DNA from 2 places in the Actinoplanes sp. SE50/110 genome. Region 2 is predicted to be linked to the other one. Evidence: riboswitches for the same ligand, from Rfam matches in the RefSeq annotation. Region 2 holds a riboswitch; the other holds the start of a gene.
What was found. Region 2 has a riboswitch for cyclic di-GMP ahead of ACSP50_RS25200 (polysaccharide biosynthesis protein). Riboswitches for the same ligand answer to the same signal wherever they lie in the genome.
Positions count from the first base shown of each region.

Region 1: linked by a shared signal. The riboswitch ahead of ACSP50_RS03630 (hypothetical protein) and the one ahead of ACSP50_RS25200 (polysaccharide biosynthesis protein) in region 2 are both predicted to bind cyclic di-GMP.

Region 1 covers NZ_LT827010.1:802,783-809,668, reverse strand. Annotated here, with positions in the region: gene ACSP50_RS03645 (nitrate- and nitrite sensing domain-containing protein) at 1-926, opposite strand, end outside; gene ACSP50_RS03640 (hypothetical protein) at 1,522-2,910, shown strand; gene ACSP50_RS03635 (ribonuclease domain-containing protein) at 3,026-3,430, shown strand; cyclic di-GMP riboswitch class I at 3,688-3,762, shown strand; gene ACSP50_RS03630 (hypothetical protein) at 3,792-4,235, shown strand; gene ACSP50_RS03625 (S24/S26 family peptidase) at 4,332-6,886, shown strand, end outside.
Region 2 covers NZ_LT827010.1:5,618,499-5,625,384, forward strand. Annotated here, with positions in the region: gene ACSP50_RS25175 (DUF2690 domain-containing protein) at 1-13, opposite strand, end outside; gene ACSP50_RS25180 (LysR family transcriptional regulator) at 77-1,006, opposite strand; gene ACSP50_RS25185 (DMT family transporter) at 1,077-1,961, shown strand; gene ACSP50_RS42270 (hypothetical protein) at 1,940-2,080, opposite strand; gene ACSP50_RS25190 (DUF305 domain-containing protein) at 2,101-2,676, opposite strand; gene ACSP50_RS25195 (lytic polysaccharide monooxygenase) at 2,691-3,440, opposite strand; cyclic di-GMP riboswitch class II at 3,620-3,704, shown strand; gene ACSP50_RS25200 (polysaccharide biosynthesis protein) at 3,728-4,840, shown strand; gene ACSP50_RS25205 (glycosyltransferase family 2 protein) at 4,837-5,997, shown strand; gene ACSP50_RS25210 (trans-aconitate 2-methyltransferase) at 6,201-6,886, shown strand, end outside.

The DNA.
Region 1 (6,886 bases), 4.4 Mb from region 2:
TACCGGGCGTCCTCGGCGACCTGTCCGTCGAGTCTGCCGCCGGTGTCCTGAAGCAGATCGAGGACTTGGCCGTACGTCGTGGTCAGCTCGTCGGCGTCCACCGACCCGCCGCCGGCAAGCCGGGTGACCAGTCCGTCCGCCTGGGCCACCACGGGGTTCGACAGGGTGCTCTCGACCAGGCCGATCTGGTCGCGGTCGGCAATCTGCCGGAAGTCGTCGAGCGCCGCCTGCCGGGCGACCTGAGCGCCGATCAGCTCCTGTTGCTGGGCCGCGCCGAGCTGACGGGTGGCCTGCACGACGTACCCGGTGGCCTCCTGGTCGGCCACCGCCTCCTGGATGCGGCCGAACGCGGCGAGCCCGCGGAGACCGTCGGCGACCGTGCCCGGCTCGGCGATCTGGACGACCACGTCGTCGAAGTCGAAGATCTGGTCGAGCGCCTGGTCGTAGCGCTGGGCCATGGTGACGATCGGCAGGTCCTTGCGGGCCTCGACCGCGCCCCGGATGTCGGTGAGCGTGCCGAGCTGCTCCTGGATCAGCCGAAGCCGGTCGGCAACCCGGGCCGGGACGTCACCGAGGGCGGTGCGGTGCGCACGGAAGGTCCGGATCTGGGTGTCGACCGCCTCGGTCGCCGTCCGGAAACGGTCCGGCGCCGCGCCGGTGTCGGCGAGGAACGCGGCGGCGGCCATCCGCTCCTGGTGCAGCAGCCGGCTCAGGCCGGAGAGGTCGGTGCCGATCCGGGTGAGGTCGGCGACCCGGCCGGCGTCGGACGCGGTGCCGCGTACGTCGATCAGCCGCACCGAGGCCAGCGCCAGAGCGGCCACCAGCGGAATGACCATCAGGCCGGCGAGTTTGGTGCGGATCCCGGCGTCGCGCGACCAGGAGAGCGGACCACGTCGCACAGGCAGGCCCGAGGATCCCGTGCTCACGACATCTCCTTCGCGGTAGTCCCGCTTCGCTGGGCACCCTTTTGCCGGGCACCCGGGAATGTCGCGGCGGCGAGCGGGGCCCGCGGTCCGTCCCCGATCGGCACGCGTAGCAAGGGTCGTGCCGTTATCGGCACGGCGGCGATTTCATCAGACCCTCTACCGTTTTGGGAAGCCTGGATCCTCCCGCAAACATCCCGGCTGTCCGAGTGATAACCGCGCGCGACAACGAACGGCCCCCGCAACAAACGCTTTGACGTGCGCGAATGGTTCATGCGTGACCGCCGGCGCGGTTCCGGCCCCGGAACAGCTTCAAGATTCCAACCACTATGTGAGAGTCCCGTCCCGCGCCTGAGTGCTGAGCAGGAGTCTCACGTTCGCAAGCTTTGGCACGACGCAACGGACATGCTGTCCGCGTCCGCCCAGTGTCCACTCTGGAGGCAGCGGCCGGCAACCCATCCGTACGTCGCCCCGGGGTGACTGAGCGTCACGGAGCTTAATCGACGTACTTCGATAGGGAAGATCCAGACTTTAGGCCGCCTTAAGAAGGGCCGCTCCCACTGGCGTACCGGCCGCCGGATTACGTAACGTGCGCGGCATGGCATTTCGGAGCTGGGTGAAGCTGCTCGCCACCACCGCCACGGCAGCCGCGGTGGTCGGCGCCGGCCAACTCGGCATCGCCTACGGCCTCGGCATCGTGCGGCTCGACCGCGTCCTCGACGTCACTGCGCGTGATCAATGGACCGCCCATCTGGCCTGGGTCGCCTGGATCACGATGACCGCCGCCGCGCTCGGCGCGATCGTCGGCACCGGCATGCGGGCCCGCTGGCTGCCCCACCCGGCCGGCGCCGGCGGCGCGCTCGCCACCGGACTCGCCGGCGGCCTCGGCTCCCTGGCCGTCCTGCCGCTGACCATGCAGCCGGCCCGAGCCGCGCAGGTCGCCGGGGTGCAGCCGGTCTTCGTCATCGGCGTGGTCGCCGGGCTCGGCGCCGCGGCCGGCATCTTCGCCGGCTGGGCGGCCGCCGCCAAACCGGCCGCCCGCTGGAACGTGGCCACCCTGAGCGTGCTGATCTGGCTGATCGCGCTGGTCACCATCGGGCCGTCGCTGCGAGCCGGGCACACCCCGCCCGCGGTCCGGCTCGGCGTGCTCGGCGGCAGCCTCATCCCGGCCGCCGTCAGCGCGCACACCGCACTCCTCACCATGCCGACCCTCGCGCTGCTCGCCGGCCTGGTGATCGGCTCCACCGCCCGCGGGCGCAGGATGTCGACGCTGGCCGCGGGCCTCGCCGGGTTGGCCGGCCCGGCCCTGCTCACGGTCGCCTACCTGATCGCCGGGCCGGAACTGAAAGCGGCCGGATTCGCCGACGACCCGTACTGGGCGGCGATGACCGCGTGCGGGGCCGGGGTGCTCGGGTCGGTCCTGGCCGCCATCGTGCGGGGAAACCCCGCCCCCACGGAAAGCGCGGACTCCCCCGCGGAGACCGCGTCGCTGCCGAAGCGGGACGTCCCCGCCCGGTCCGCGATCGCCCAGGCCGCGGCGGCCGCCGCCGCGCGGCGCCCGGAGGAACAGGTGCGTCCTGCCGACACCGGGGTGATCCCGGCCGGGCAACCCGGGACGCCGGACAACCCGTTCTCCGGCGGCACCGGCAGCCCGTTCCGATCCGGGACGCCGTTCCCGCCGCAGCCCGTGCCGACCCAGGCGCCACCGCAGGCTCCGGCACCGGAGAAGGCGCCCCGCTTCTCCGGGCAGCAGCCGACCCCGATCGCCACCGGGCGCGGCGGCTGGCGCGGACGCCGCTCGACCCCGGCCCCCGCATCCACCCCGGCGCCGGCCGCCGACTCCTTCAACGGTTTCGCCGCGGCCCAGCCGCCCCCTTCTCCCGCGCAGCGCGGACCGGTCGTCGAGCCCACCTCGATCAGCAGTCCGCGCCGGTCCGGCCAGGAAACGGACTATGTCGACTGGGTGAGCGGCCTCGGCGGCCAGTAAATCATTCGTAAACTCCGATGAAATGGTGCTTCCGGGAGGTACCACGGGGCGTTCCGGGCAGGCACGATGATCGATGTCCGGGCTCCCTTCCCCCGAAGCATCGGAGTTGACGAACGTGACCACTTCCCTGCCCCGCCTCCGAAAGCTGCTGCTGAGCCTCGCCCTGATCCTGGGCCTGGCCGGCACCGCGCTCGCCGTCCCGTCCGCCGCCCAGGCCGCCGTCTACTCCTCGTGCACGATCAGCCGGTGCTCGGCCGCCCGCACCGCGTACACCGGCTGGCAGACTCTCGGCTGGCCGCTGAGCAGCGGCTGGTACGTCTGGCCGTACGGCAGCTACAACTACACCGGCGGCACCTTCCAGAACCGTGAGGGCTACCTGCCGTCGGCCACCTACAACGAGTACGACGTGTACTCCCGCGCCAAGGGCGCCTCGCGGGACGCCTACCGCATCGTGGTCAACCGCAGCACCAAGGTCGCCTACTTCACCCCGGACCACTACGTGACGTTCTACAAACTTTGATTGCTTTGCTGTACGTCACACCTCATCCCCCTCGTGGCGGCCGTCCCCGGACGGCCGCCACGAGCCGTTCCAGCGCCGTTCCGGACCACCCGCCCGAATCCCCGGCCCGATCCGCTACCGGCGCGCAACCGATAGCACCGAACCGGCTCTCATGCACCCCGAACAAATAGATCGGACCGAGAGAATTCCCAGCTATCTCTTAGGCGGAACCCGGCCACGACCGAACAACCCCATGCCAGGGGATAACGAAGTCCGCTCGGCGAGAAGGGCAAACCCGGCGCGAGCCGGGGACGCAAAGCCACAGGACCCAAGAGGTCGGCTGGGCTACCACCGAACGAACAGGGGAACAGATATGCGCAGCATGCTTCAGCTCGTGGGCGGCGTCGCGGCGGCCGGCGTGGTTGCCGCCGGAGCCACCGCTTTCACCGCGCCCGGCCTGACCAACAGCGTGGCAACCTCCACGAAGGTTATCTCGGCCGGTTCGCTGTCCTTCTCGACCGTCGAGGGCGCCGAGCTGACCAGCGTCGTCACCCTTTCCAGCCGCACCAACAAGGCGGAAATCACCGGAGTCCGGCTCTACCTGGCAGGCCTGAACAGCACGGCGCTCAACACGACCACCACCGTCGTCAACGCGTCCATCACCGGCACCAGCGCCCCCGCCGGCTCCGTGGTCGGCACGGTGCGCACCTTGACCTGCGCCTACAACTCGACGCCGGCGGCCTGGGACTGCAACGTCACCACCGCGGGCACCGACTACCTGACCGCGCTCACCGCCGTCACCGTCGACGTCCAGGCCGGCGTCTAGTCCGAAAGATCCGTCGGCGCCCCAGGCCCGGCATTAGCGTCAGACCCGCGGCACCGACGCCCGGAGGACGCCATTTCCCGAGTCCGACGCAAAGCGATGGCCGCCATCCTGTTGATGGCGGCCATCGCCGCGTGGGCCATCGGAACCCACCGCATCTCCTACGTCGTCACGCACGGCATCAGCATGAACCCGGTCTACTACGCCGGGGACCTGGTGGTCGTCGTCAAAAGCGATTCCTACGAAGTCGGGCAGATCGCCGCATACCATGGTGTCGGCGGCGTGGAAACCCTCCACCGCATCATCGGCGGCGATCCCGACACCGGTTACGTCTTCAAAGGAGACAACAACCAGTCGATCGACATCCCGCACCCCACAGCGGATCAACTCATCGGACGCGCGGTCCTGCACGTCTCGCAGGGCGGCGTCTGGGTCCGCCGGCTGCTGAGCCCGGCCACCCTGGGAATGGTCGGCTTTTTGATCATCGGCGCCGGCAGCCCGGCCGGCGCCCGGACCCGCAGAGACCTGCGTCGCCGTCGACGCGAGAGGAAAGCGAAGGGCATGGCTGGCCAAGGGGGCTCGTGGACAGCGGCCGCGGTCGTGGTCAAGGCCGTCAGCCGCCTTCATCCCCTGCTTCGCGTCCTCGCCGTCGGGACCGCCTGCTGCGCGCTGACCGGCCTGGTCCTCGGCGTCCTGAGCTGGATGAAGCCTGCCACGCAGGCGAGTCCGAGCAGCTCATCGAGCGGCGAGTCGGTGACCTTCTCATACTCGGCCCAGGTCCAGTCGTCGGCCGCCTACGACGGGACGGTCGCCTACTCCCCCGACCCGATCTATCGGAAGCTGGCGCACTTCGTCGACCTGCGGCTGCAGTATCACGGCAAGCCCGGCCGGATCGGCGTCGACGCCCGGCTGTCCGCCCAGGCCTGGCACTCGACGGTGCAGCTGGCCCAGTCCCGCCAGTTCACCGCCGACCGGTACACCGGCACTGTCCTGCTCGACCTCGACGGCATCGACGAGCGGGTGGCGGACGCCGCCGACGCGATCGGCACCGACCTCACCCCGGTCACCATCATGGTGACGGCGCACATCGAACACCCCGACGGGACGTCGTTCGAGCCGCAGCTCTCCCTCTCGCTCAGCTCCCTGCAGCTGAGCCTGAGCGGCGACGCGAACAGCCTGATCGTCAGCCAGTCCGGCAGGACGTCGGGCGGCGGGATCTATCCCCGGCAGATCGCCGTGCTCGGCCACGACCTGATCACGGCGGGCCGGGCCCGGACGTACGCGTTGCGCCTGCTCCTGATCGCGATCGTGGGGATCATCGGCATCGGCCTGGCCGCGGTGCGGCACGTGCCGCTCGCCACCCGGGCTCAGATCCAGCGGCGGTACGGGCATCTGCTGGTGCCGGTCGAACCGCTGAACGGCAAGCAGGGTGAAGCGGTCATCACGGTGGCCTCGGTGCCGGCGCTGGTGAAGCTGGCGGAGAAGTACGGGCAGATGATCCTCACCTGGACCCGGCCGGACGGGGCGGACGACTTCGTGGTCCGCGACGACGGGGTGATGTACCGGTTCCGGATCACGCCGCAGCGTCCGGTTACCGGGAAACCGCCGCTGTCCGGGGTTCCGCATCCGGCCCGCCGGTCCCAGAGGTCCGCCGCCCTCGGCATCGCGTCCCTGGTCACGGCCCCACCTCAGCACACCACCGAAGCCACCGCGGCCACCGAACCGGCCACCCCGTCGCCCGAGCCCGCGGCGGCCACCGCACCGGACCCGAGCCCGGAGCCCGCGCCCGCGGTGCCCGCGGAACCTGCCGCGGCCTCCGAGCCCACCCCGGAACCCGTCGCGGAAGCCCCGGCTTCCGCCACGGAATACCCGCAGCCCGCCCCAGAGCCCGTCGTAGAAGCCCCGACACCCGCCACGGAATACCCGCAGCCCGCCCCAGAGCCCGTCGTAGAACCCGCCCCGGAAAACCGGCAGCCCGGCCCGCAACCCGTCGCAGAAGCCCCGGAACCCGTCGCGAAGGCCCCGGCGTCCGACTCTCCCGAGCCGACGCCTTCCGCACCGGAATCGGCTGTACCCGCACCGGACGAAGAAGAACTGAAGAAGGAGCCGGAAGACTCTGAGCCGGCAAAGGCGGACGCCGCAGACGAGGGGCCGGAGGCGGCTGCCGAGACTCCCGTCCCCGAACAGCGCACCGAACCCCCGGCCGAAGCGGGGTTCGCACCACCCGCTGAGCCGGAGTCGACGTCAGAGGCGGACACCACCGAATCTTCCGCCGAAGCGGTGGCGGCCGAAGAGAAGGCCGAGGCATCGACCGAGAAGGAGCCGATGCCCGCCCCGGTTCTCGAACCCGGCCCCTCAGCCGAGGAAGAACCCGCCGCGGAGGCGAGGCCGGAAGTTCCCGCGGAAGCGAAGCCCGACGCTCCCGCGCAAGTGAAGCCGGAGACCGCTGCGGAGGCGAAGCCGGAAACCGCGGCGCAGGCCCCCGCGGAGGCGAAGCCGGAGACCGCTGCCGAATCCCCGGCCCCGGCTCAGGCCCAGCGCCCCCGCCGCACCCGCAAGCCGCGCCAAAAGCCCGAATCGAAGCCGGATCCGGATCCCACCATCGCCGCGCCGGAAACAAATGCCGCGCCGGAGGCGAAGGTCGCGCAGGAAAC
Region 2 (6,886 bases):
CGGACTTCGTCATTCCTCCGACGCTAGGCGGCCGGGCCGGTTGGCGGGCCCGGTTGGCGCAACCGGCTGCCGGTGATCACCCCGGAGTGGTCAACGGGTTCGGCGGCAGCGCCACGACCACCTCCCGCAGCGTCGCCAGCAGGGCCGTGGCCAGCGGTGACGGCCGCCGCCGCGGGGTCGCCACGCCCACGTACCGGCACGGGCCGGGTGGTCGCATCGGCACCGCCACCAGACCGGCCCGGTCCTGCGAGAGCCCCACCTCGGGGATCATGCTGATGCCCACCCCGGCCCGGACCAGGGACTGCGCGAACTGGTAGTCGGTGCCGCGGCAGGCCACCCGGACGCTGAGGCCCTCCAGCGCGGCGTAGTGCTCCAGCAGGTCGCTCTGCCCGGGGCAGCCGTACACCCAGCGTTCCCCGGCCAGGTCGGTCAGGCCGAGCGTGGCGGCGCCGGCCAGGGGGTGGCCGGCGGGCAGGACGATCCACATCGGGTCGTCCAGGATCGGTGTCCAGAGCAGGCCGGACCGGTCGCCGCCGACGACCGGTGGCGGACCGGTGAAGTGGTAGGCCAGGGCGAGCTCGGCCGCGCCCGAACGGACCAGGGGCAGGCTGTCCTCCGGCTCGCTCTCGATCACGGTCAGCTCGACGCCCGGGTGCTCGGCGGTGAACCGGGTCAGCGCGGGTGGCAGCAGCCGCTGGCCGCCGCTGGTGAAGGTGGCCACGGTGAGCCGCTCGGTGCGGGCGGTGGCGAGCCGGTCGATCTCGCGCTGGGCGGTGCGCAGCTCGGCGGTGATCGCCTGGGCGGCGTCGATCAGCACCAGGCCGGCCTCGGTCAGCGCGACGCCCCGGGTGCTGCGCCGCACCACGGGGGTGCCCAGGGACCGCTCCAGAGCGCTGATCTGCTGGGACACGGCGGACGGGGTGAGTCTCAGCTCGGCGGCGGCGCGGTTGAAGCTGCCGTGCCTGGCCACCTCGGAGAGCACCTGCAGCCGCCGGGAGTCGATCATCAGTTCTCCTTATGACGGCTTCTCGAAGTCAGCACTACCGCTTACGACCGTACGGGACGATTCTGGGGTTGTGAATCGTCGTGCCTGGCTGTTGTTCGTCCTGGTCTCCGTGCTGTGGGGGATCCCGTACTTCCTCATCAAGATCGCCATCGAGGATCTGTCGCCGCTGCTGGTGGTGGCCGGCCGGTGCGCGATCGGCGCCGCGGCGCTGATCCCGATCGCCGCGTCGCGCGGCAGCCTTTCGGCGCTGCGCGGCCGATGGCGCCCGGTCGTGCTGCTCGCGGCGGTCCACATCATCGGGCCGTTCCTGCTCATCACGTACGGCGAGCAGCACATCAGCTCGTCGCTGACCGGGATCCTGATCGCCGTCGAGCCGGTGGTGATCGCCCTGCTGATGTCCGGTTCCGAGCCGCTCACCGGGCTGCGGGTCACCGGTCTGATCAGTGGATTCGCCGGGGTCGTGGTGCTGGTCGGGCTGGACCTGTCGGGTGACCGGTGGGGTCTGCTCGGCGCGGGCATGGTGCTGCTGGCCGCGATCAGCTACGCGTTCGCCACGAAGCTGGTCCAGGACCGGCTGAGCGACGTCCCACCGGACGCGCTGACCGCCGCCGACACCACGGTCGCCAGCCTCGTGCTGCTGCCGCTGGCCGCCTTCCAGCTGCCGCACCACCACGTCGGCGCCGATTCGTGGGCCGCTCTGGCCGCGCTCGGCCTGTTCTGCACGGCGGTGGCGCTGCTCGCCTTCTATCAGCTCATCGGGCTGGCCGGGTCGAACCGGGCGGGCCTGGTCACCTACGTCAACCCGGTGGTGGCGGCGCTGCTCGGGGTGGTTCTGCTGCACGAGGGGATCGGCGCCGGCACGATCGCCGGGTTCGCGCTGATCATCGCCGGCTGCTGGCTGTCGACCCGGCCGGCCCGGTCGCGGGTGCCGGTTCAGGAGAGCGTGATCCAGTGACGTCGGAGCCGTCCGATGTGGGTGTCCAGGATGCCCTCCAGGACACCGCCACGGCCCTCGTCGCGGGCTTCGAGCCGGCCGGTCCGCGGGCGCGCGGTGGGCACGATCGGTTCGGGCATGCCGGGACGGTGCTCACGGCTCAGCCCGCGGCGAGCCGTAGCAGGCGCTGGATCTGGGACTGCCGCTCGCCGGTCATCCTGGTGGCCAGGGCGCGGGCCGGCGGGTATGCCCCCGCGGCGGACTCCAGGCGCAGCGTCTCCATGCCGTTGTGCAGGGTGCCGAGCAGCATGCCGACCGCGGTGCGGTCGAAGTCGGCGCCGTGCCGCGCGGCCAGGTCGGTGAAGTCGGATTCGCGCAGGGCGTGCAGGTCACCGTGCCCGGCGTGCGCGCCGGCCGACGGGTCGGCGGCGGTCGGCTGCGACCACCCGAGCAGCCAGCGCTGCATGGTGCCGCCCTCGGTCCGCCACTGGCCGCGCAGCTCCCCGGCGATCCGGCCGATCTCCGGGTTGCCGGCGTGCTGCTCGGCCAGCGCGGCGACCCGGTCACCCTCGGCGATCTGGGCGAGGCCCATCTGCAGGAACATGACGTCCACGTCGTTGACCGCACCCGACGGGGCCGGGGCTGCGGAGGTGGTGCCGGCGGTGCAGCCACCCAGGAGGGCGGCGGTCAGCAGCAGGGCCGAGGCGGCCCGGCGAACCGGGCCGCTCGGTGTCATCGTCGACGACATGGTTACAGCGCGGTCCACAGAGCCGGCACGTTCGGCGGCTCCCAGCCGTTGATCGCGGTGTGTGCCTGCCGGCACTGATACGACCTACCGGCATAAACGACAACATCGCCGGCTTTGTACGTCGTGCCTGCCGCCCAGGTCGTGGTGCCCGACGTGGGCGGCGGGGTGGTCGGCGACGGCGAGACCGTCGGCGTGGGTGTGGGCGTCGGGGTCGGGGTCGGCGTGGGCGTCGTCGACCCGCCGGTGATGTTCAGGTCCACGCAGGAGTAGAACGCGTTGACCGTGTCCGCGATGTTCCACCGGGCCAGCACGGTCTGCCGCCCGGTGAAGCCTTTCATGCTCACCGTGTGCGACTTGGTCGCCCCCGGTTGCGCTCCGCCGTCGTTGAACGACGCCAGCAGCGTGTTGCCAATGAAGTATTCCCAGGTCGCGGTCGAGTGCCGCGCGGTGAGCACCCAGTTGAAGGTGACCGTCTGCCCGACCGTGGCGGCCGGCCAGCTCTTGCTGTTGTCGTTCAACACGGTGAAACGGCTGCCGCCTCCGTTGCACTGCGTCGAACCCTTCGGTGCTTCCACGCTCTGCGGTTCATAGACGATGTCGCCGCAGCCGGTCACCGCGCCGCTGGCGCAGTTGGCCTGACGGCTCGGTGGTGAGGAGATGTAGCCGTGCGCGAACGCCGGGGTGACGGCCACGAACAGCGATCCGGCGACCGCCGCGACGGTCAGGGCGGGCAGGGTGAATCGACGTCTCATAAGTTGCTCCTTGTGAGGCCACAGGGGACGACGTGTTCATCAAAGTAAATTAAGTCTTGTTAACAGTAAAGATTGTTAAGGTAATTTAAGGTCGCCGATGCCTGATGCCGCCGGTGTGATTAAGTCCGGCTTGACAGATAAGTCGGGCATTTCGCAAGATCTTGGGGCGGCACCGAGGGTGCCGCGGGCGAGGCTGTGAACCGTCAGGCGATTTGGTCGCCGAGGCCTGACGGGGAGCCAGTGGCGAAACCGACGTCCCTGGGGACACCCTGAGGGATGACAAACCCATGCAGAACACCCCGAACCCGGCCACGCTGGCACGGCTGCTCGGCAAGCACACCGAACCCCTGTTCAGCCCGGCCACCCAGGTGTCGGTCGAGGGCCGCTCGGTGCTGGTCACCGGCGCGGGTGGCTCGATCGGCAGCGAGATCGTGCGCCAGGTGCACCGGCTCAACGCCTCCCAGGTGTTCCTCCTCGACCACGACGAGGGCGCCCTGCACGCCCTGCAGCTGGAGCTGCTCGGCCACGGCCTGCTCGACAACGACAGCGTCGTGCTCGCCGACATCCGCGACGAGCAGGTGCTCGACCGGCTGTTCGCACGGATCCGGCCGGACCTGGTCTTCCACGCCGCCGCGCACAAGCACCTGCCGCTGCTGGAGCGCTACCCGGCGGAGGGCATCAAGACCAACATCCTCGGTACGGCGAACGTGGTGCGCGCCGCGGCCCGGGCCGGCGTGCGGGTGTTCGTGAACATCTCCACCGACAAGGCCGCCGCCCCGACCAGCGTGCTGGGCGCCACCAAGCGGATCGCCGAACGGGTCACCTCGGCGTGGGCCGGCGACGCGATGCGGGTCGCCTCGGTCCGGTTCGGCAACGTGCTGGGCAGCCGCGGCTCGTTCCTGCCGACCCTGCACTGGCAGCTGAGCAACAACCTGCCGGTGACCATCACCGACCCGGCCGTCACCCGCTACTTCATGACCATCCCGGAGGCCGCCGCGCTGGTCGTCGAGGCCGGGCAGATGGCCTCGGCCGGCGAGACGTACGTGCTGGACATGGGCGAGCCGATGCTGATCGAGGACGTGGTCCGCCGGATGGCCGCCGCGCTGCGCACCGAGCCGGAGATCGTCTACACCGGGCTGCGGCCGGGCGAGAAGCTGCACGAGGAGCTGCACGACGGGATCGAGATGCTGGGCACCACCGGGCATCCGCGGATCTCGACGGTCACCTCGTACGGGGCGGCCGACCGCGGTCTGCTGTACGACGTCGCCATGCTCGCCGAGCGCCTCGCCGAGCACGACGAGGACCGGCTCCGCGCCGAGCTGCGCTCCCTGCTGCGCGACGCGGCCGGCGTCGACTTCCCGGTCGGTGCGGGCCAGCCGCTGAGCACGGGCGCTCGATGACCATCCACCCGGCCGCCTGGGCCGTCCTCGCCTTCTCCTTCCTGGTCATCCCGGTGCTCTGGGTGCTGATCGACCGGGCCACCCTGATCCGGGCGGGCCTGGCCCGCCCGGTGCCGGCCGGCGCCGAGCCGGTCCAGGACTTCACCGTCCTGGTCCCGATCTACGGCTCGGTGCGGTATCTGGAGAACGTCGACTATCTGGCCCAGTACGGCGGCCGGGTGGTGCTGTGCACGACCGACGGCGAGTCCGCCGAGTTCTACGCCGGGCTGGGCGGGATCGCCGAGCGGCACGGCTTCCGGATCTTCCGCGCCGCCGGGGTGGCCGGCGGCGCCGGGGCCGGCGGCAAGCGGGCCACCTCCGGCACCATCCGCGACCGCCTGGTCCGGGACGCGCTCGAGGTGGCGGTGCACACCCCGTACGTCGTCTGCATCGACGCCGACACCACCACCGAGCGCCCGTTCGGCGAGCTGGTCGGCCAGCTCGTCGCCAACGGGTACGACTTCGCGTCGGTGCCCCTGGTGCCGACCAACGACCGCAGTGCCCTGGGCCGCCTGCAGGCCTACGAGTACCGCACCGCGATGAAGTTGCGGATCATCGCACCCTGGCAGGTCTCCGGCGCCTGTCACGTGGCCCGCACCGAGGCGCACCGCGAGGTGATGCGCCGCCACTCGCTGTTCTTCCAGGGCAACGACGTCGAGGCGGGCCTGCTCGCCGGCGCCCTCGGCCTGCGCGTCGGCCACCTGCCGTTCCACGTCGCCACCAGCGTCCCGGAAACCTTCAAAGCCTGGTACCGCCAGCGCCTGGCCTGGTCCGGCGGCGAGTTCCGGCTCTTCGCCGTCAACGCGCACCTGCTGTTCCGCCACCCCTTCTTCTGGCTGTACGGCAGCGTGATCACCCTGGCCGGCTTCCCGCTGCGCTGGCTCACCCTGGCCACCGGCGGCTGGACCCTGCTGGCCATCTTCGGCCTGCACAGCGCCCTGATCGTCTACATGCACTGGCCGGTGCGCACCCGCTGGCTCGCCCTGATGCCGCTGTACACCCTGTTCAACAGCGTGGTCATGACCCCGCTCGGCGCCTTCTGGTACTTCCGGATGGCGATCGCCGACCGCAACGCCGGCCTGATCCGCACCAACCGGCCGTTCCCGGCAAAGGCCTGAACCAGCCCGGCGCGGCGCAGGGGAAAGGCGGCTCCGCCCCGTCCAGTCCCGCCCCGGCCCCTGCCTCTGCCCGGCCGGCGGCCCGGGCTCCACAGGTGATCGACTACGACGCCGATCGTGTCCGCGTCGCCCGGCCGGCAGCGGCGCCGGCCCGACCCGCGCTACCGGGTGCCGGCCGTCCGCCGCCCTGGCACGATGCGCGCATGACCGACGACGAGCAGACCCGGCATCAGGCGGGCACGACCGACGACGAGCAGACCCGGCATCAGGCGGGCACGACCGACGACGATGTGACGCTGGCCGAGTTCACCGACCTGATGCGGGCGCAGGAGTCCGGTGCGGGCATCCTGGCCACACTCGCCGATGCGGTGCGCCACCCGCGGCCCGATCTTCCGATCGTCGATCTGGGCTGCGGCACCGGACTCGGCACGCTGCGACTGGCCGGGAGTTTCCCGCACCACCGGATGGTCGCGGTCGAGAAGTCGGCGGCGATGCGCGCCGTCCTGTTCTCGCGGATCGCCTACGACGAGTCGTTGCGGCAGCGGATCACGGTGCTGCCCGGCGACCTGTTCACCGCCGACCTGCCGGGGGTGTGGGGTGCGGCCGTCGCCGTCCACCTGGTGTGTCAGCTGGCCCCGGCTCAGCGCGCCGACCTGTGGCGGCTGCTCGCCGGCCACCTCGCGCCCGGCGCTCCGGCTGTCGTCGACCGGCACTACGGCAGCACGGCGACGATGCGGGTCGAGGAACGCCTGGCCTGCCGCACCACGGTCGGCGACTGCACCTACGAGCGCTGGTTCGCGTGCGCACCCGCGGACCACGAGTCGATCACCTACACCGACACGTACCGGGTACTGCGCCACGGCAGGATCCTGGACGAGCGGAGCGTGTC